DNA from 3 places in the Crossiella sp. CA198 genome. Region 1 is predicted to be linked to each of the others. Evidence: riboswitches for the same ligand, from Rfam matches in the RefSeq annotation. Region 1 holds a riboswitch; each other region holds the start of a gene.

Region 1 (7,006 bases):
GCCCTGCACTCAGTTGACGGTGCAACTGCTGTTCTGGGTAGAGCCGAATGGCCGCAACCAGCCGTCTTGTGTCGTAGGTCAAACAGCACAGCCGCCGGCGAAAGTCGTGAGGTATGCTAAGGATGTGTCGGAGTTTGAGACAGAGCCCACTCTCGCCAGCCGGTTGCGGCTGTCCGTCGTGCGGCTCAACCGCAGGCTCCGCGCCCAGCGCACCGATTCCACGGTCACGCTGACCCAGCTCTCGGCGCTGTCCTGCCTGTTCAAGTGCGGACCGCTGACCCCGGGTGAGCTGGCGGCCAAGGAAGGCGTGCAGCCGCCCTCGATGACGAGGGTCATCGCCGCGCTGGAGGACCACCGCTTCGCCACCCGGCGCCCGCATCCCACGGACGGCAGGCAGGCGATCGTGGAGATCAGCGATCAGGGGCGGGCGTTCATCCGGGCCGATGTGCAGGCGCGGGAACGCTGGCTGGACAAGCAGTTGGCCGAACTCGACGACTCGGACCGGGAAGTGCTGGCCCGTGCGGCCGAGATCATAGACAGGATGGCGGGGCAGTAACGAGTGACGACCTACGCGGAACGTGAGCCGGAACAGTTAGACCGTTCACCCAACGACTCCCCACCCCCGCGTAGCAGTCCATCTCCCGTGCGGCGCAAGGGCATGTTCGCCTCGCTGCGCACCCGCAACTACCGCTACTTCGTCGCAGGCGCGAGTATCTCGCTGATCGGCGTCTGGATGCAGCGGGTCGCCCAGGACTGGCTGGTCCTGGATCTCTCGCACGGCAGCGCGGTCGCCCTCGGCATCGCCGCCGCCCTGCAGTTCGCGCCCACCCTGGTGTTCTCGCTGTGGGCGGGCGTGCTGGCCGACCGGATGGACAAGCGCAAGCTGCTGATCGGCCTGCAGACCGCGATGGGCCTGTGCGCGCTGGCGCTGGGCCTGCTGGTGGTCACCGGCGCCGCGCAGCTCTGGCACGTCTACGCGCTCTGCCTGGCGCTGGGCTGTTTCACCGCGGTGGAGACGCCGGTGCGGCAGTCCTTCGTGGTGGAGATGGTCGGCAAGGACCAGGTGACCAACGCGGTCGCGCTGAACTCGATGAACTTCAACCTGGCCCGGATCACCGGCCCGGCCATCGCCGGTGTGCTGATCACCCTGATCGGCACCGGCTGGGTGTTCCTGCTCAACGCGGCCACCTTCGTCGCGGTGATCCTCGGCCTGTTCCTGATGAACCCGGCCCAGCTGCACCGCGGCACGCCGGTGCCCAGGGCCAAGGGCCAGCTGCGCGAGGGCCTGCGTTACGTGCGTGGCCGCAAGGACCTGGTCGTGCTGATGGTGCTGGTGTTCTTCGTCAGCACCTTCGGCCTCAACTTCAGCACCACCCTGGCCGTGGTGGCGCGCAACGTCTTCCAGCGCGACGCCGACGGCTACGGCCTGCTCTCCACCCTGCTGGCGGCAGGCACCTTCCTGGGCGCGCTGCTGGCCGCCCGGCGCAGCACCAAGGGCAAGCCGCGGCTGCGGGTGATGATCGGCGGCGCGATCGTGTTCGGGATCCTGGAGATCGTGGTCGGGCTGATGCCCACCTTCACCGCGCTGGGACTGATGCTGATCCCCACCGGCATCGCCGTGATGACCTTCACAACCACGGCCAACTCGACCGTCCAGCTGGCCGTCCGGCCGGACATGCGCGGCCGGGTGATGGGCCTGTACATGCTGGTCTTCCTGGGTGGGACCCCGTTGGGCAGCCCGGTGATGGGCTGGGTCGCGCAGGAGTTCGGCGGCCAGGCGCCGCTGCTGGTGGGCGGGATCGTGTCCCTGCTGGCCGCAATCGTGTGCGGAGCCGTTCTCGCAGGTCGCGGCGGCATGCGCTGGCCGGTCGGCCGATGGTCACGCTTTCGGGTGCGCCGCCGGGGCTTGACGACGGAGTGAAGTAAGCCTAACCTAAGTCTTGTCCGCTTCGTGGTGGGAGCGGCAGTCAGTTCGGGAACAGAGTGAGGCCCCGGCTCCGTAAGGAGTCCGGGGCCTCACTCTTTCGGCGACGTCAACTTGTCGGAGCATCCACCGCCGAAGTTCTGGGGCAACGATCAGGGCAGCAGCAGACCGTTCTTGCCCGCGCGGGCGTCCTCGAAGCGCTTGCCGACCTCGGCCCAGTTCACGATGTTCCACAGGGCGTTGATGTAGTCGGCCTTCACGTTGCGGTACTGCAGGTAGTAGGCGTGCTCCCACACGTCGAAGACGACTAGGGGGGTGGTGGCGATCGAGAGGTTGGAGTGGTGGTCCTTGAGCTGCTGGGTGATCAGCCGCTGGCCGATCGGGTCCCAGGCGAGCACGCCCCAGCCGGAGCCCTGGATGGTGGTGGAGACGGCGTTGAGCTGGGCGCGCAGCTTGTCGAAGGAGCCGAACTCCTCGTCGATCGCGGCGGCGAGTTCGCCGGTGGGCTTGTCTCCGCCGTTGGGCGAGAGGATCTTCCACCACACCACGTGCATGGCGTGTCCGGCCAGGTTGAAGGCCAGGGTGTGCTCCAGGCCGACGATCGAGCCGAAGTCGCCCTTGTCCCGGGCCTCGGCGATCTTGTCCAGGGTGTCGTTGGTGCCCTTGACGTAGGCCGCGTGGTGCTTGCTGTGGTGCAGCTCGTTGATCTCGCCGCTGATCGCCGGCGCGAGCGCGGAGTAGTCGTAGTCCAGATCGGGCAGGACGTAGGCGCCCATCAAGAGCCTCCCCATGTGAATGGCAGTCAGTTCATGAGAGTGCTGTGCAACTACAAGTTACTTGCAACAAGCCATGGTCACGAGTTGGGGTCGGCAGTTTGACCTGGCTTGTCCTGCCGGGTGAGCATCAGCGGCAGAAGTCCGAATGTTCGCCTTCAAGCAGGGGAAGCCGGTCGAAATCCGGCGCTGACCCGCAACGGTGGGCCGCTTCACGCGGTGAGCCCGAGTACCTGCCGAGGGTGCGATCACCGAACTCCGTCGAGGCTCGCGGAAGGTGTCCATGAAGAAGTCGTTGCTTGCCGCTGTGTGCGTGCTCACGCTGTCGTTCTCGGCTTGTGGGAGCCCGGCGGCCGCCCCGCAAACCCCGGCCGGGGCCGCGCAGGAGATCGTCAACTGCGGCCGGACGCAGAAGTTCGACGGCCGGCCCCAGCGGATCCTGAGCATGAACCAGCACGCCACCGAGGTGCTGGTGGCGCTGGGAGTGACCGACCGGATCGTGGGCACCGCCTACCCGGACACCCCGGACGTGCCCGCGGCCATCGCCACCGACTACGCCAAGGTCAAGACCATCTCGCAGAAGTACCCGACCCTGGAGCAGCTGCTCGGCACCGAGCCGGACCTGGTGGTCGGCGGCTACGCCAGCGCCTTCGCCGAGAAGGACGGCCGCGGCCGGGACGCTCTGGAAGCCAAGGGGATCCGCACCTTCCTGCTCTCGGAGAACTGCCCGGACGCCACCGCGGCCATCGGCACCTACACCGATGACCTGGGCGTGCTCGGCCGGCTGCTCGGCGCGACCGAGCAGGCCACCAAGCTGATCGGGGAGACCAGCAAGGCCGTGGACGAGGTGACCGCCAAGGTCGCCGCCGCGAACAAGCCCGCGGTGCCGGTGTTCTTCTACGACAGCGGCGAGCAGGCCCCGTTCACCGTCGGCGGGCGCGGGCTGGGCAACGACCTGGTCAAGCGGGCAGGCGGCCGCAACATCTTCGCCGACGTGCCCAAGGTCTTCGGCGACGCCAGCTGGGAACAGGTCGGCGACCGCGCGCCCGAGGTGATCGTGCTGGTGGACTACCTCGGCGACAACGGCGGCGTGGACGCCAAACGCCGCTTCCTCGAAGGACATCCGCTGGCCAAGGGCACCCCGGCGGTACGGAACAAGCGGTTCGTCACGCTCACCCTGCCCGACCTGATCGAAGGCATCCGGCTGCCCGCGGCGCTGCGCACGCTCACCGCCGGGCTGCACCCGGACCTGGCCAAGTGACCAGGGTTCCCCTCGGCCTGACCCTGCTACTCGGTTTCCTGGCGCTGCTCGGCGCCGCCAGCCTGGCCCTGTCCTTCGGGTCGGTGGCGGTGCCGGTCGGCCAGGTCTGGCGGATCCTGCTGCACTGGGCCGCACCCGGGCTGGTCGAGGCCGACTGGACCCCGGTGCGGGCCTCGATCATCCGCGAGTCCCGGCTGCCCAGGGTGGTGCTGGCGGTGCTGGTCGGCGCGGCGCTCGCGCTGGCCGGGGCGGTGGCCCAGGTGGTCACCCGCAACCCACTGGCCGATCCGTACCTGCTGGGCGTCAACTCCGGGGCCGGGTTCTTCGTGGCCGTGGTCATGGTGCTGGGCATCGGCGCCGGGGTGCTCGGCGCGGCCACCGTGCCGATCGCGGCCTTCCTGGGCGCGCTGGTGGCGTTGCTGCTGGTGCTCACGGTGGCCGGGCGGTTCGGTTCGGTGACCGCGCTGGTGCTCGGCGGACTCGGCGTGGCACAGATCTTCGGCGCGGGCATCCTGATGGTGATCTTCCTGGCGGCCAAGGGCGATCAGGCCAAGCAGGTGTTGTTCTGGCTCAGCGGCGGACTCGGCGATGCCCGCTGGGGGAGCATGGTCGTGCCAGGGGTGGTGCTTGTGCTGGCGCTGGCCGCGGGCATGGCGGTCGGGCGCTGGCTCAACCTGCTCTCCGCGGGTGACGACGGGGCCGCCGCGCTCGGCGTGGATCCGAAGAAGCTGCGGTTGCTGGCCCTGATCGCGGTCGCGCTGCTGGCCGGGACCTCGGTCACGGTGGCTGGCGGCATCGCCTTCGTCGGTCTGATCATCCCGCAGGCGGCCGCGTTCCTGGTCGGCGCGGACGCCCGGCGGCTGCTGCCGGTGGCCGCGCTGCTCGGCGGGGTGTTCCTGGTCGGGGCGGACCTGCTGGCCAGGGTGGTGATCGCGCCGCTGGAGATCCCGGTCGGCGCGGTCACCTCCTCGGTGGGCGGGCTGGTGTTCCTGGTGATGCTGTACCGGCGGCGGGGGAGGGCGGCATGAGCGTGCGCACCGAGGGCGTGCGGGTGGCCCTGGGCGGGCGGATCGTGGTGGACGGCGTCGATCTCGAACTGCGCGCCGGTGAGGTGCTGGGGCTGGTGGGGCCCAACGGTTCCGGCAAGACCTCGCTGCTGCGCACGCTGTACCGCGCACTGGCCCCGGCCGATGGCGCGGTGCTGGTGGACGAGCGGCCGGTGACCGGGTTCGGGCGGCGGGAGCTGGCCAGGACACTGGCCGCGACCACCCAGGAACCCGAGCACGCGGCCGCGCTGACCGTGTCCGAGGTGATCACCCAGGGCCGCACCTGCCACCGCGGCTGGCTGGAGTCACTGCGTGCCGAGGACCACGCCGCGGTCGGCGAGGCGATCACCCTGGCCGACCTGGAAGCCTTGCGGGACCGGGATGTCCGCACTCTCTCCGGCGGCGAGCGGCAGCGGGTCTCCATCGCTCGCGCGCTCGCCCAGCAGCCCCGGATCCTGGTGCTGGACGAGCCGACCAACCACCTCGACCTGCGGCATCAGCTCGCCGTGCTGGAACTGCTGCGGGCCCGTGCTACCGAGGGGCTGTCCGTGCTGCTCACCCTGCACGACCTGCGGCTGGCGGTGGAGCACTGCGACCGCTTGGTGGTGCTCGACGAGGGCAAGGTGGTGACCGCCGGGCCGCCGGTCGAAGTCCTCACCGCTGACCTGCTCGCCGGGGTCTTCGGCGTGCGCGGTCAGCTCAGGGAACTGGCCGACGGACGGTCCACAGTGGACATCGCGGGGACGGTATGAGCTGCCTACGCAAGTTCCTTGGCGAACTGGCGGATCAGGCGCAGCGAGTCCGCCGTGCTCAACGCGCGTTCCAGGGCCTGGTCGAAGGCGGAGTCGAACTCGCGCAACCGCACCGGGTGGTCGATCAGCGAGGTCGCGGTCACCGTCTCCTGCCACAGCAGCGTGGGCAGCTGCGGACTGGGGAACTCCAGCAGGTGGAACCCGCCGCCGCCGAGGGCGTGGAAGGCCTCCGCGGTGAACGGCACCAGCCGGATGTCCACAGTGGACGGTCGTTGCTCCACCATCGCGACCAGGTGCCGCAGTTGCGCGGCCAGCACCGCGCGGCCGCCGACCTGCTGGTGCAGCACGGCCTCGGTGACCACCGCGGTCAGCCGCAACGGGTCCGGGCCGTCCAGCCGGTGCTGGCGGATCAGCCGGGCCTCCAGGACCCGCTCGACGTCGGCCATCCGGATATTCGGCCCGGCGCCGCGGATCACCGCGCGGGCGTAATCCTCGGTCTGCAACAGGGCCGGGATCAGCCCGCCGTCGTAGGAGCGGATCGCGGCCGCGCCGTGCTCGTAGCCGAAGAAGCGCAGCGTGTCGTCGTTGAACAGCCCGCCGTAGCCCTGCCACCAGGACCGCTGCTCGGCGGCCGAGCGCAGTTCGATGAGTCCGGCATAGGACTCCTCGCTGAGCCGGTAGGCCTTGGCCAGCGCCTTCAACCGCACGTCGGTGATCTTCAGCTTCCCGCCCTCGACCCCGGAGACGTAGGGCTGGGTGAGCCGGGCGGCCTTGGCCGCGGCGACCGCGGTGAGACCGGTCAGCTCCCGGTGCTCGCGCAGCCGGAGGCCGAGTTCCCAGTTGGCGACGGTGGGTGAGGTGGGCACTAACGCAACTCCAGATGACGGTGCTGATATCAGTGCAGAAGTCTCGCACACCGGGCCTGGCCACGAAGGAGTGATGGCCGCCGCCTGCCCGGAGATCCGGATCCACTGCGACCCGGCCCCGCCGGACACGCTGTCCTGCGCCCAGGTCGCCGGTGACCCGGAGGTGGCATTGGGGCTGGTGGCGGCGGAGCTGGCGGCGACCGCGCACCGGGTGGAAGCGGCGGCCGCGCGCACCGCCCTGTCGGTGTACGCGATCAAGATCGGTCAGGCCACGGTGCTGCCCTGGGCGCTCGGCCTGGGCTGGTGGCACCCGGACCGGGTCCGGCTGGGCGGCGACGGCGGCCACGGCTGGCACACCCTGCACCTGCCCGGCGCACCGGAGCC
Region 2 (7,006 bases), on a different contig from region 1:
TGACCGGCGTCCAGGTTCACCGGGCTGTGCTGGATGTTGTAGCCACGGTAGGTGATCAGCGCGACGCGCTGGGTGGCTGGCAGGCGGCGCACCGCCAGGATGGCCAGCCGGGCGGCGCTGACGTGGTCGCGGTGGTCGTGCAACCGGTCCGCCGCGCCGTGCCGAGGGTCGGGCTGCGGGTCCTGCACCCGGACCACGGTGGGCCGGAACCGTTGGCACAGCCCGATCAGCAGATTGATCAGGTCCTCGCGATCGTAACTCTGCCGCGCCCGCACCGGACCGCCGGCGGGCACCACGGTGACCCGGCGGCTGTTGTCCTGCCACAGGTGGAACAGCGAGGCGGTGTTACCGGTCGGATCGGCCGGATCGGCCTTGGTGTCGGCGTGCTTGTCCGCCCATTCGGGCAAGTTCACGAAGATCAGGTTGACCACCCGGCCGTCCCGCTCGGCCCGGCTGAACTCGACCTGGCGGCGCAACCCGTTGGGGCCGTTGACGGTCAGCGCCTCGGTCCGCCAGTTCGCCACGTCGGCGCTGGGAAAGCCCAGCATCAGCGCGTAGGCGGCGCGGGCCCCGTCGTTGCGGCAGGCGGAGTACTGCTCACGGTCCAATTTGTACCCGGGACGACAGCTCAGCGCCGGAATGTCCGGTTCGGGACTCGGTTTGGCGTAGCCCTCGCCCGCGGTGAGGAACACGGTGGTGACCGGCAGCCGCGCCGTGATCGCGCCGGCCAGGTCCGGGTTCATGAACAGGATGTCGTCGTCCTGATGCGCCACCACGTGCAGGTGGTGGCCCCCGAATGCAACGGCCGCGCACGGTCCCCCCGTGCGCGGCCTCCGCAAGCTTTCCCCAGTTGTCACCTGGCCGAATCTAGCTGTCGCCCTCGAGTTCGCCTTCAGTCGCGAGATAAGCCTCGCGCAACGCGTCCAGGGTGGCCGGTTCCGGGCTCTCCCACAGCTTGCGCTCCGCCGCCTCCAGCAACCGTTCGGCGATGCCGTGCAGCGCCCACGGGTTGGCCTCGGTGAGGAACCGGTGGTTCTCCTCGTCCAGCACGTAGCTCTCGGCGAGCTTCTCGTACATCCAGTCCGCGACGACCCCGGTGGTGGCGTCGTAGCCGAAGAGGTAGTCCACGGTGGCGGCCATCTCGAAGGCGCCCTTGTAGCCGTGGCGGCGCATCGCGGACAGCCAGCGCGGGTTGACCACCCTGGCCCGGAAGACCCGGGAGACCTCCTCGTTGAGGGTCCGGGTGCGCACCGCGTCCGGCCGGGTGCTGTCGCCGATGTAGGCGGCGGGGGCCTTGCCGGTGAGCGCGCGGACGGTGGCGACCATGCCCCCGTGGTACTGGAAGTAGTCGTCGGAGTCGGCGATGTCGTGTTCACGGGTGTCCACGTTCTTGGCGGCCACCGCGATCCGCTTGTACGCCGATTCCATATCGCCGCGGGCGGGCTGCCCGTCGAGTTCGCGGCCGTAGGCATAGCCGCCCCAGACCGCGTACACCTCGGCCAGGTCGGCGTCGTCGCGCCAGTTCTTGCTGTCGATCAGCGGCAGCAGCCCGGCCCCGTAGGCGCCCGGCTTGGAGCCGAAGATGCGCATGGTGGCGCGGCGGTCGTCGCCGTGCTCGGCCTTGTCCGCCTCGGCGTGCGCGCGCACGAAGTTCTGCTCGGCCGGTTCGTCCAGGGCGGCGACCAGCCGGACGGCGTCGTCGAGCAGGGCGACCACGTGCGGGAAGGCGTCCCGGAAGAACCCGGAGATGCGCACCGTGACGTCGATCCGCGGGCGGCCCAGCTCGGCCAGGCCGATCACCTCAAGCCCGGTGACCCGGCGAGACTGGTCGTCCCACACCGGCCGCACGCCCAGCAGCGCGAGGACCTCGGCGATGTCGTCCCCCGCGGTGCGCATGGCGCTGGTGCCCCATACGGACAGTCCGACCGAGGGCGGCCATTCGCCGGTGTCCTTGCGGTAGCGGTCCAGCAGCGAGTCGGCCATGGCCTGCCCGGTCTCCCAGGCGAGCCTGCTGGGCACGGCCTTCGGGTCCACGGAGTAGAAGTTGCGGCCGGTGGGCAGCACGTTCACCAGGCCGCGCAACGGTGATCCGCTCGGCCCGGCAGGCACGTAGCCGCCGTCCAGGGCGTGCAGCAGGTGGCCGAGTTCGTCGGTGGTGCGGGCCAGCCGGGGCACCACCTCGGCGGCGGCGAATTCGAGGACCTTGGCGACGTCCTCGTTGTCCTTGTCCAGCACCGAACGCACCACCTCGGTGGCGCTGCCCTGGACCCAGCCGCCCGCGTCCATCGCGGTGACCAGTTCGCGGGCCTTGGCCTCGATCGCGTCGGTGTCGGTGCGGGAGGCGGAGCCGTCCTCGTTGAGCCCCAGGGCTTCCCGGATGCCGGGCAGCGCGGCGACCTGTCCGGCCCACATCTGCCGGGCCTGGATCATGGCCAGCACCAGGTTGATCCGGGCCTCGCCCTCGGGCGCGGCGCCCAGGATGTGCAGGCCGTCCCGGATCTGCACGTCCTTGACCTCGCACAGCCAGCCGTCCACGTGCAGCAGGAAGTCGTCGAACTCCGCGTCGTGCGGCCGGTCGTCCAGGCCCAGGTCGTGGTCGAGTTTGGCGGCCTGGATGAGGGTCCAGATCTGCGCCCGGATGGCCGGGAGTTTGGCCGGGTCCATGGCGGCGATGTTGGCGTGCTCGTCCAGGAGTTGTTCCAGCCGGGCGATGTCGCCGTAGCTGTCCGCGCGGGTCATCGGCGGCACCAGGTGGTCGACCAGGGTGGCGTGCGCCCGGCGCTTGGCCTGGGTGCCCTCGCCGGGGTCGTTGACCAGGAACGGGTAGATCAGCGGGATATCGCCCAGCGCCGCGTCGGTGCCGCAACTGGCGGACATGCCGACGGTCTTGCCGGGCAGCCATTCCAGGTTGCCGTGCTTGCCCACGTGCACCATGGCGTGCGCGCCGAACTCCTGGGCCAGCCAGCGGTAGGCGGCCAGGTAGTGGTGGCTGGGCGGCAGGTCCGGGTCGTGGTAGATGGCGATCGGGTTCTCGCCGAAGCCGCGCGGCGGCTGCACCATGACGACCACGTTGCCCGCGGTCAGCGCCGCGAGGACGATCTCGCCCTCGGGATCCTGGCTACGGTCCACGAACAGTTCGCCGGGCGCCGGACCCCAGTGGCCTTCGAGTTCCGCGCGGAAGTCGGCGGGCAGGGTGTCGTAGAACTCGCGGTACCTGGCGGCGCTGATCCGCACCGGGTTGCCGGAGAGCTGGGTCTCGGTGAGCCAGTTCTCGTCCTGGCCACCGGCGGCGATCAGCGCGTGGATCAGCGCGTCACCGTCCAGCTTGGCCACGCCGGGCAGGGCGCCCTCGCCTTCGGCCGGGCCGATGTCATAACCGTTGTCCCGCAACGCGGCCAGCAGTTTGACCACGCTGGCCGGGGTGTCCAGGCCGACCGCGTTGCCGATCCGGGAGTGCTTGGTCGGGTAGGCCGAGAGCATCAGCGCGATCCGCCGGTCGGCGGCCGGGATGTGCCGCAACTGGGCGTGCTTGACCGCGATCCCGGCGACCCGGGCGGCGCGTTCCGGGTCGGCCACGTACACGGTGAGGCCGTCCGGGTCGATCTCCTTGAAGGAGAACGGGACGGTGATGATCCGGCCGTCGAACTCGGGGATGGCCACCTGGGTCGCGGTGTCCAAAGGGGACAGTCCGTCGTCGTTGGCCGCCCAGCTCTCCCGGCTGGAGGTGAGGCAGAGTCCTTGCAGGATCGGCACATCCAGCGCGGCCAGCGCGCCGACGTCCCAGGCGTCGTCCTCGCCACCGGCGGAGGCGGCGGCCGGTTTGGTGCCCCCGGCGGCCAGCACGGTGACGACCAGGGCATCGGCCTTGCCGAGTTCGGTGAGCAGTGCGGGTTCGGCGGTGCGCAGCGAGGAGCAGAACACCGGCAGCGCCTGGCCGCCCGCGTCCTCGATCGCGCTGCTGAGCGCCTCGACGAAGGCGGTGTTCCCGGCCACGTGGTGGGCCCGGTAGTAGAGCACCGCGACCACCGGTCCGCTGGTGGTGCGGGCGGTGCGCTCCAGCACGCCCCAGGTGGGGGTGGGCTGCGGCGCGGCGAAGCCGAGACCGGTGAGCAGCACGGTGTCGGAGAGGAAGTTGTGCAGTTCGGCCAGGTTGGCCGGGCCGCCGTGCGCGAGGTAGGCGTGCGCCTCGGCGCAGACGCCGCCAGGCACCGTGGACAGCTCCATCAGCTGGGCGTCCGGGGCCTGTTCGCCGCCGAGCACGACGACGGGCCGGGGTCCGGCGAGCAGCCAGTCCAGGCCCTCTTCCCACATCCGGCGGCCGCCGAGGATGCGCACCACGACCAGGTCCACGCCCTCGACCAGGGCGGGCAGGTCGTCCACGAGCAGCCGGGCCGGGTTGCCGAGCCGGTAATCGGCCTCGCCGGCGCGGGCGGAGAGCAGGTCGGTGTCAGAGGTCGACAGCAGCAGGATCACGCGTGGCTCCACATCCCTCGGGGTCCGCGCCCCATGACGGTCGGGGACGGTGAGCGGAGTGTCTGGCTCCCGGGCTCGCACCCGGTGACAGTGGCGGGACCGCGCCGGACTCACACCGGCTTCCTCCGTGGTTCACCGTTCGAGGCGACCCTACCTGCCGCGTAGCATCCCGCGGGTGCCCGCTTCGCCACATCGCCAGCGCCCGGACGCCTGTCCCGGCGCGATCGAGGTGCACCCGGCGGCCGATGGCGGCCTGGCCCGGGTCCGGGTATCGGGCGGCACGCTCTCCAGGGCGCGGCTGGCGGTGCTGCGAACGGCCGCGATCGAGCTGGGCGACGGGTCGCTTGAGCTGACCTCGCGGGCGAATGTGCAGCTCAGAGGACTGGCGGCCGGGGCTGAGGTCGAGTTGGGGGCGCGGCTGGCCGAGGCCGGGCTGCTGCCCTCGCTGACCCATGAGCGGATGCGGAACATCGTGGCCGCGCCGCTGGCGGACAACCAGGACCTGGTGGACGCGATCGACGCCGCGTTGTGTTCGCGGCCGGAACTGGCCGGGTTGCCGGGGCGGTTCCTGGTGGCCGTGGACGACGGCGGCGTGGTGAGCGGGCTGGGTGCGGATATCGGCCTGGACCTGGTTGGCTCTTCCTGGGCGTTGTCGCTGGCCGGGGCCGATTCAGGGCTGCGGGTGGCCGACCCGGTGGACGCGGTGCTGCGGGCGGCCCTGGAATTCCTGGCGCTGCGGGCCGAGCACGGCGGCACGGCCTGGCGACTGGCCGAGATCGACGGCGGTGTCGCGGAGATCACTCGACGGCTGGGCGGACCGGTGTCCACGGAGCGGCTGGCGGTGCGCGGATCAGTGCCGCTGCCCCCCGGCCCGCTGCCGGACGGGCGCCTGGTCGTGGGCGCGCCGCTGGGGCGGTTGGACCCGGACCAGTCCGGCGCCCTGCTCGCGGTGGAGCAGGTTCGGCTCACACCGTGGCGCGGTCTGGTGCTGCCGCGGACGATCACCTTGGGGCACGGGCTGATCACCGATCCGGACTCACCCTGGCACGCGGTCACCGCCTGCACCGGCCGCCCCGGCTGCGCCAAATCCCTGGCCGATGTGCGCGCCGACGCCGTGCGCCACCTCGGGTTGCCCGGCGGGCCGGTGCACTGGTCGGGCTGCTCCCGGCGATGCGGACGGCCGCGCGGCGCGATCGACGTGCTGGCCACCGCGGACGGCTACCTGATCGACGGACAACCGCACGAGGACACGGCCGCGGCGATCGACGCGGCCCGGAGGAAGCAGCAGTGACCGAGTACATCAAGGACGGCAAGGAGATCTACCGCCGCTCCTTCGCCACCATCCGCGCCGAGGCCGACCTGGCCGGACTGCCCCCGGATGTGGCCCGGGTGGCGGTGCGGATGATCCACGCCTGCGGCATGGTCGACCTGGTGGCCGATATCGGCCACTCCCCCGGCGTGGTGGCCTCGGCCCGCGCCGCGCTGGAGGCCGGGGCGCCGATCCTGTGTGACGCCACCATGGTCGCGGCCGGGGTGACCCGCCGTCGCCTGCCCGCGGACAACGAGGTGCTGTGCTTCCTGGGTGATCCGCGGGTGCCGGAACTGGCCGCGTCGATGGGCAACACGCGCAGTGTGGCGGCCCTGGAACTGTTGCGGGACAAGCTCGGCGGCGCGGTGGTGGCGATCGGCAACGCGCCGACCGCGCTGTTCCACCTGCTGGAGATGATCGCCGGTGGCGCGCCAAAGCCCGCCGCGGTGCTGGGCATCCCGGTGGGGTTCATCGGCGCGGCCGAATCGAAGGAAGCCCTGGCCGCCAACGGTCTGGGCCTGGAATACCTGGTGGTGCGGGGCAGGCGGGGCGGCAGCGCGATGACCGCCGCCGCGATCAACGCGATTGCGAGTGACGAAGAGTGAGTGATCTGGGACGGCTGTACGGCGTCGGGCTCGGCCCCGGCGATCCGGAGCTGGTGACGGTCAAGGCGGCCCGGCTGATCGGCGCGGCGGACGTGGTGGTCTTCCACAGCGCGCGGCACGGGCGCAGCATCGCCCGCGGCATCGCCGAGCCCTACCTGCGGCCCGGCCAGATCGAGGAACAGCTGATCTACCCGGTGACCACCGAGGACAGCGAGGACTATCAGGGTCAGATCGACCAGTTCTACGCCGAGAGCGCCGAACGCCTGGCCGCGCACCTCTCCGCCGGACGCGACGTCGTGGTGCTCGCCGCCGGGGACCCGTTCTTCTACGGCTCCTACATGCACATGCACAAACGGCTCGCGCACCGGTTCCCGACCGAGGTGGTGCCCGGGGTGACCTCGGTCAGCGGCGCCGCCGCCGTGCTCGGCCGCCCCCTGGTCGAACGCGACGAGGTGCTCACCGTCCTCCCCGGCACGCTGCCGCAGGAGGAGCTGGCCGAATGGCTGGCCACCACCGACTCGGCCGCGATCATGAAGCTGGGCCGCACCTTCACCTCGGTACGCGAGGCCCTGCACGCGGCAGGCCGCCTGGACGACGCCTGGTACGTGGAACGGGCCAC
Region 3 (7,006 bases), on a different contig from region 1:
CGCCCGCTGCGTCACCGAGTTCGCCGAGCACCTCGACGGCGCGCCGGAAACCCGGGTGCTGCGCCGGATCCGCCCGCTGCGGCCCAAACAGCGCTGGGCCGACCACCTGGTGCTGGTCACCGGCGCGGGCAGTGGCATCGGCCGGGAGACCGCGCTGGCCTTCGCCGAACACGGCGCCGACGTGGTGGTCTCCGATGTGGACGGTGAGTCGGCCGCGCGCACCGCCGAACTGGCCGGGCTGTTCGGGATCAGCGCGAGCGCGCACACCGTGGACGTGGCCGACGAGAAAGCCATGATCGCCTTCGCTGAGGAGGTCCGGCGCACCCGCGGCGTGCCCGACGTGGTGATCAACAACGCCGGGATCGGCATGGCCGGGGCGCTACTGGACACCAGTACCGAGGATTGGCAGCGGGTCATCGACGTCAACCTGTGGGGCGTCATCCACGGCTCCCGCATCTTCGCCGACCAACTGGTCGACAGAGGCGAGGGCGGGCACCTGGTCAACATCGCCTCCGCCGCGGCCTACCTGCACTCGCGCACCCTGCCCGCCTACGCCACCACCAAGTCCGCGGTGCTCACCCTGACCCAGTGCCTGCGCGCCGAACTCGCCCCGCACCGGATCGGCGTCACCGCGGTCTGCCCCGGCATCGTCAACACCAACATCACCCGCAGCACCCGGTTCGTCGGCCTGGACGACCGCGAGCAGGAACAGGCCCGCGCCAGTACCTCCGCCTTGTACCGCAAGCGGAACTACCCGCCCTCGCGGGTCGCGCGGGCGATCCTGCTCGCCGTGCACCAGGACAAGCCGATCGCGCCGGTGACCCCCGAGGCGCACGCCGGCCTGCTGCTCTCCCGGCTCACCCCCGGTCTGCTGCGCGCCGCCGCCCGCTACGACCTCACCCCGCACTGATCCACCGGAACACTGATCACCGGAGCATCCGATGAGCCACGAGCAACCCGACCGGCTGGTCCTCACCCCGCGAGACGTGCACTTCGACTGGTCGAACACCCCGCTGCACTGGGTGCCGGGGGAACCGTTCACCACCCACATCCTCAACGTCACGCACCTGCTGCTGCCCGAGGGCGAACGCTGGTTCGTCCGGGTCTTCCAACAGGCGCTGCCGCTGATCCGGGACGCCGAACTGCGCGAGCAGGTGATCGGCTTCGTCGGGCAGGAGGCGGTGCACGCCGAATCGCACCAGGGTGCCCAGGAACACCTGCGGGAACAGGGGATCGACCCCGATCCGTACGTGCGGCAGGTGGAGTGGATCTTCGCCCGGATCCTCGGCGACCGGGACCTGGACGCACGCGGGCAGCGGGCCTGGCTGATCGAACGGCTGGCCTACGTGGCCGCGGTGGAGCACGTCACCGCCTTCCTCGGGCAGTGGGTCCTGGACGCCCGCGGCCTGGACCGGGCAGGCATCGATCCGACCATGCTGGACCTGCTGCGCTGGCATGGCGCCGAGGAGGTCGAGCACCGCTCGGTCGCCTTCGACCTGTACCAGCACATCGACGGCAGCTACCCGCGGCGACTGCGTGCGATGGCGGTCGTCGGGCCCGCGCTGGTGCTGTGCTGGGTGCGTGGCCTGCGCTACCTGATGCAGGCCGACCCGGTGCTGCGCGGGCAGGTCCGGCCGCACTGGCGGGATGTGCCGCGCAGCGCCCGGCGCGGCCTGCTGCCCGGCTACGGCTCGTTGCTGCGCAAGCTGTCCACCTTCCTGCGCCGCTCCTACCACCCCTCCCAGGAGGGCTCCACCGCACGGGCCGTGGCCTACCTGGCCACCTCGCCCGCGGCCAGGGCCGCGGGGCACTGATGACCCGCCAGGACACCCCGCCGCACCCCATTGGCGCCGGTCCCGACCGACTGGTCGGCTGGGCGGCGCGCGCGATGGACACCTACATCCGGCTGTTGCGCCGCGGCGGGGCCGCCGAGGGGCCGCCCGAGCCGCCGCGGCGGGTGCGGATCGCCGAGGTCAGGGCCGAGGCCGAGGACGTGGTGAGCCTGCGCCTGGTGGCCGCCGGCCGGACCCCGCTGCCCGCCTGGCAGCCCGGCCACCACCTGGACCTCCACCTGCCCTCGGGCAAGCGACGGCAGTACTCGCTGTGCGGGGACCCTACCGACCGTTCGGTAGGCTATCGGATCGCGGTGCGCCGGATCGCCGGGGGCGGCGGCGGATCTCGGGAGGTGCACGAACTGCGCGCCGGGGACGAACTGGGCATCCGCGGGCCGCGCAACGCCTTCCCGTTCGTCCGCGCCCCGCGCTACCTGTTCCTGGCCGGTGGCATCGGGATCACCCCGATCCTGCCGATGGTGCACGCCGCGGCCAGGGCGGGCGCGGACTGGCGTCTTGTCTACAGTGGACGGTCGCGAGCGAGCCTGCCGTTCCTGGCCGAGCTGGCCGGTTACGGCGACCGGGTGCGGGTGCACGCCGACGACGAGCACGGCGGCCCGCCCACCGCGGCGGACCTGGTCGACCCCGGCGACTCGGTGCTCTACTGCTGCGGCCCGCCCCCCATGCTCGCCGCGGTCAAGCAGGCCGTTCCGGTGACCCGGCCGCTCTACAGCGAACGCTTCAGCCCACCGCCGGTCCTGGGCGGCGCGCCGTTCGAGGTCGAGCTGCGCCGCACCGGCGTCACCGTGCCGGTGCCCGCCGAGGTCTCCGCGCTCACCGCGATCCGCGCCGTGCTGCCCGATATCGGCTACTCCTGCCAGCAGGGATTCTGTGGCACCTGCCGGGTCCGGGTGCTCGAGGGCGAACCGGACCGCGCCCATCCGGCCGACGAACCGGACCAGGCGCGCATCTGCGTGACCCGCGCACGCACCCGGCTCGCGCTGGATCTGTGATGATGAACCGGACATGACTGAACTGACCGAGACGAGCAGCCCGCCCCGGCGCAAACGCCGGATGTCCCCGGCCGAACGCCGCGAGGACCTCATCGGCGCGGCACTGGAGCTGTACAGCAGCCGGGCGCCGGAACTGGTGTCGATCGAGGACATCATCACCCACGCCGAGGTGTCCAGAGCGCTGTTCTACCGCTACTTCGGCAGCCTGCGCGAGGTGCACGTGGCCGCGCTGCGCACCGCGGTGGACGAGCTGGTGGACCGGCTGACCCGGCGCGAGCCCGGCACCCTGATCGACCAGCTCCGGCACTCCCTCGGGGTGTTCGTCGACGTCGCCGACACCTACGCCACCGCCTACATCGCGTTGCTGCGCAGCGGATCCGTGGTCGCCACCCAGGACACCGACACGCTGGTCGATGAGGTCCGGCACGTGGCGGTGCGGGAGATCCTCACCGTCACCGGGGTCACCGAGCCCAGCCCGTTCATGCTGCTGACCCTGCGCTGCTGGGTCGCGGTGGTCGAGGGCACCCTGCTGATCTGGTTGCAGGAACGCAAACACGGCCGCGAAGAGCTGATCGACTGGCTGATCGACCAGCTCGCCGCGATGACCGCGGCCACCGCCACCCGCGACCCCGTCACCGCCGAACTGCTGACCCGGATCGCCGCGGACGTCTGAGGCGGGCCCGCACCACACCTGCCCCGGGTTCCGGCTGCTGAACGCGGGAACGCGACGAAAGTTCCGTGCTATGCCGGATCGCCACCTGATTGTGATCCTGATGACCCGTTCAGAGCTGGCTGCGTTGCGGACAGGTGCCTTACGGTCACTGGGCCGCAGTGTTCGGGAAGCCGGTGTGAATCCGGCGTGGTCCTCGCCACTGTGACCGGGGAAGTCCCGTCTCGAACAGTGTCACTGGGCGGCTCAGCCGTCTGGGAAGGCCTGAGACGTGGCCATGATCCGGGAGCCAGGAGACCGGCTGCGGCGCGTACGGAACCGTCCACGAGGCATGGAGGAGAACATGTCGGCATCTGCCGCGTCCCCCGATCGTCCGACCGCCATCGCGGTGCCAGCCTGGTCCTGGCTGGTCGCCGCCGCCGCGCTGATCGTGCTGTACGTGCTGTTGCAGGAGAACGGCCTGTTGCTGGCACACGGCTCCGAGCTGATCCACGAGTTCGCCCACGACGGGCGGCACGCGCTCGGCGTTCCGTGCCACTGAACGGGGCCGCGTAGATGACTACTCCCACCTTCGGATCCACGCTGCTCCGTGGCGCCCTGGCCGGTGTGGTCGCCGGGCTGGCCGGCGCCGCGGTGCAGTACTTCCTGACCGAGATCCCCCTGGAAGCGGCACTCGCCGTGGAGGAGGCCCGCCCGGCCGACCCCGCGGCGGGCGACCACCACGAGGAGCTGTTCGACCGGGGCACCCAGCTCGTCGGCGGACTGCTGGCCACCGTGGTGATCGGGCTGTCCATCGGCCTGGTGTTCGCGGTCGCCTTCGCGCGGCTGCGCCACCGGCTGCCCGGCCGGGCCGACCTGGACCGCGCGTTGCTGCTGGGCGGCGTCGGGTTCCTGACGATCTCCTTACTGCCCGGCCTGAAGTACCCGGCCAACCCGCCCGGCGTCGGCGATCCGTCCACTGTGGAGGAACGCACGCTGCTGTACCTGGCGGTCATCGTCGCGGGACTGGTGCTGGCCAACCTCGCGCCGTGGTTCAACCGGTTCCTGGCGGGCAAGGGTCTTGACCGCTCGGTCCGGCTGGTGCTGACCGGACTGTCCACTGTGGTCCTGCTGGCACTGGTGGTTTTCCTGTTGCCCGCCAACAACGACCCGATCCCGGCGGACATCCCGGCCCCGCTGCTCTGGCAGTTCCGGCTGTACTCGCTGATCCAGCTGGCCACTCTGTGGACAGTGCTGGCCAGTGTGTTCGGCCTGCTGCTGGAGCGTCAGCAGCGCAAGGCTGACACGCCCGCGCTGGCCGCATAGCATCAACGGGCCGGGGCCGCGGGGCGAGGAGCCCGCGGCCCCGGCCCTATGCTTGCCCGGTGAGCACCGCACAGGAACGCTGGGCCCGGCAGCTCGCCGACTGGGCCATCCCGGCGCATGTGCTGGCCGGGGCCGCCGAATCGCCGTGGGTGTTGCCGCGTCAGGTGTTCCGCCGCCGCGCCGCCGCCCAGCTCGCCGCGCCCACCGGGGCCACCTTTGACCGGGCCCGGGTGGAACTGGACGAATCCGGTTCGCTGCTGGACATCGGCGCCGGGGCCGGGACGAGCAGCCTGCCGCTGCTGGCCGCCGGGCTGGTCACCGAGTTCACCGCGGTGGACGCCGACGCCGACCTGCTCGCCGCCTGCATCGAGGGCGCGGACTCCCTCGGCGTGCCCACCCGCGGACTGCGCGGCCGCTGGCCGGACCTGGCCAAGCGAGCCGGCGTCGCCGATGTCGTGGTGTGCGGCAACGTGGTGTACAACGTGCCCGACCTGGCCCCGTTCATCGCCGCCCTCACCGCGGCCGCGCGGCGCAGCGTGGTGCTGGAGACCGCGGCCCGGCACCCGCTGGTCGACCTCAACCCGCTGTGGCAACACTTTCACGGCCTCACCCGCCCCGAGGGTCCCACCGTCGACGATCTGATCGCCGCACTGGGCGAACTCGGCGTGCACCCCCACCTCACCCGCTGGCGGCGACCCTCGGAACCCGAGCACCGGGACTTCGCCGAGCTGGTCGAGACCACCCGCCGACGCCTGTGCCTGCCACCGGAGTCCGCCGCCGAGGTCGACCGGGTGCTGCGGGAGCACGGCCACAACCCTGAGCTGCCACCGGATCTGGGCTCCTCCGGCCGCGAGCTGGCGACCCTGACCTGGCCGGGCTGGGCGGACTGAGGGCGCGGCGCGGCCACGAGCTGGCCGCCCGTCGCCACCTGCGCACACCCCTGGTGCTGCACCAGGAAGACCCGGCAGCGGCCTGGCCCGCGCTGGCCGCCGAGCAGGTGACCAGCGTGCTGGTCGAATTGTCGGCGGGCCGGAGCCCGGACTCCGGCCGGCAGGTGCTGCTGCCCTGTGCGCTGCACGGTGGCGGCCCCGGTCAGGCGTTGATCGTCTTCAACTACCCGGACAGCCCGGCCACGCTGACCGCGTGATCCACGTCGGCGGGGTGGCTTGAGCGGCAGGTCCGCCTACCGACCGGTCGGTAGGCGGAGATTGTGGGTGGTCCGGTGCGTGGGTGGCGGAAATGTGGGTGGTCGGACCCGATGTGCCGTCGGTCGGGCACGTATTGGCTTGTCAACAGGAGGCAACACGACCGAGGAGGGACCGGATGGGTGAGCCGGTGCGGGTCAGCGTCGTCGCGATGGACCCGATGCTGGAAGCCGGCGCGACCGGTGCATTGCACAGCTGCCCGGATGTGGCCGTGGCGGGCCCGGCCGAGGCGGCGGAGGTGACCGTGGTGATCGTGGACGCGGTGGCCGAGGCCGTGCTGGACCTGGTGCGGGAGACCAGGAACCGCCCGGACCGGCCGGAGGTGGTGCTGGTGGCCACCGATCTGCGACCCGCGGAGGCCCTGCACGCCATCGCCGCGGGCGCCCGCGGCCTGCTGCGCCGCCGGGAGGCCAGCGCGGACCGGCTGGCCCGCACCGTGCTGGCCGCCGCGGGCGGGGACTGCACGGTGCCGCCGGATCTGCTCGACTCGCTGCTGGAGCACCGCGCCCGGCCGGTCGAGCGGGCCGGGGTCGGCGGGGTGGCGCTGAACGAGCGGGAACGCGAGGTGCTGCGGCTGGTCGCGGACGGGCGGGAGACCGGGGAGATCGCCCAGGAACTGTGCTACTCGCCGCGGACCGTGGTCAGCGTGGTGCACGACATCACGCACCGGTTCCGGCTGCGCAACCGGGCGCACGCGGTGGCCTACGCGTTGCGGGCAGGTCTGCTGTGACCGCGGTGGCGCAGCTGCGGGTGCGGCTGGACGCGACCGACGCCACGGTCCGGGCCGGGGCGCTGGAGTTGTTGTCCCGCGCGGGTATCGCGGTCGACCCGGCGGAGGCGACGGTGACCCTGGCGGCGGGCGGCACGGTGGAGGAGGCCCTGGACGCCGCCCTCGCCACGCCGGAACCCGCGTTGTCGGCCGTCCGGTCCGGGCGGGACCGGCGGCTGATGGTGCTGGCCGACACCTTCGCCCCCGCGGGC

The links. Region 1 has a riboswitch for cobalamin ahead of ACTOWY_RS12220 (ABC transporter substrate-binding protein). Riboswitches for the same ligand answer to the same signal wherever they lie in the genome.
Region 2: it holds a riboswitch for cobalamin, as region 1 does, so the genes downstream of both, cobN (cobaltochelatase subunit CobN) here and ACTOWY_RS12220 (ABC transporter substrate-binding protein) in region 1, are expected to answer to the same signal.
Region 3: it holds a riboswitch for cobalamin, as region 1 does, so the genes downstream of both, ACTOWY_RS17690 (CbtB domain-containing protein) here and ACTOWY_RS12220 (ABC transporter substrate-binding protein) in region 1, are expected to answer to the same signal.

What each region holds. Positions count from the first base shown of each region.
Region 1 covers NZ_JBQJIM010000006.1:222,450-229,455, reverse strand. The annotation lists gene ACTOWY_RS12235 (MarR family winged helix-turn-helix transcriptional regulator) at 125-556, shown strand; gene ACTOWY_RS12230 (MFS transporter) at 659-1,921, shown strand; gene ACTOWY_RS12225 (superoxide dismutase) at 2,077-2,700, opposite strand; cobalamin riboswitch at 2,815-2,952, shown strand; gene ACTOWY_RS12220 (ABC transporter substrate-binding protein) at 2,981-3,958, shown strand; gene ACTOWY_RS12215 (FecCD family ABC transporter permease) at 3,955-4,986, shown strand; gene ACTOWY_RS12210 (ABC transporter ATP-binding protein) at 4,983-5,756, shown strand; gene ACTOWY_RS12205 (Scr1 family TA system antitoxin-like transcriptional regulator) at 5,762-6,622, opposite strand; gene ACTOWY_RS12200 (hypothetical protein) at 6,696-7,006, shown strand, end outside.
Region 2 covers NZ_JBQJIM010000043.1:1,733-8,738, reverse strand. The annotation lists gene ACTOWY_RS41740 (PIG-L family deacetylase) at 1-776, opposite strand, end outside; gene cobN (cobaltochelatase subunit CobN) at 868-4,473, opposite strand; cobalamin riboswitch at 4,509-4,642, opposite strand; gene ACTOWY_RS41730 (hypothetical protein) at 4,649-5,764, shown strand; gene ACTOWY_RS41725 (precorrin-8X methylmutase) at 5,761-6,387, shown strand; gene ACTOWY_RS41720 (precorrin-2 C(20)-methyltransferase) at 6,384-7,006, shown strand, end outside.
Region 3 covers NZ_JBQJIM010000009.1:301,623-308,628, reverse strand. The annotation lists gene ACTOWY_RS17710 (SDR family oxidoreductase) at 1-910, shown strand, start outside; gene ACTOWY_RS17705 (metal-dependent hydrolase) at 942-1,814, shown strand; gene ACTOWY_RS17700 (PDR/VanB family oxidoreductase) at 1,814-2,845, shown strand; gene ACTOWY_RS17695 (TetR/AcrR family transcriptional regulator) at 2,907-3,518, shown strand; cobalamin riboswitch at 3,658-3,835, shown strand; gene ACTOWY_RS17690 (CbtB domain-containing protein) at 3,859-4,056, shown strand; gene ACTOWY_RS17685 (CbtA family protein) at 4,071-4,820, shown strand; gene ACTOWY_RS17680 (class I SAM-dependent methyltransferase) at 4,880-5,710, shown strand; gene ACTOWY_RS17675 (hypothetical protein) at 5,764-5,967, shown strand; gene ACTOWY_RS17670 (response regulator transcription factor) at 6,144-6,755, shown strand; gene ACTOWY_RS17665 (response regulator transcription factor) at 6,752-7,006, shown strand, end outside.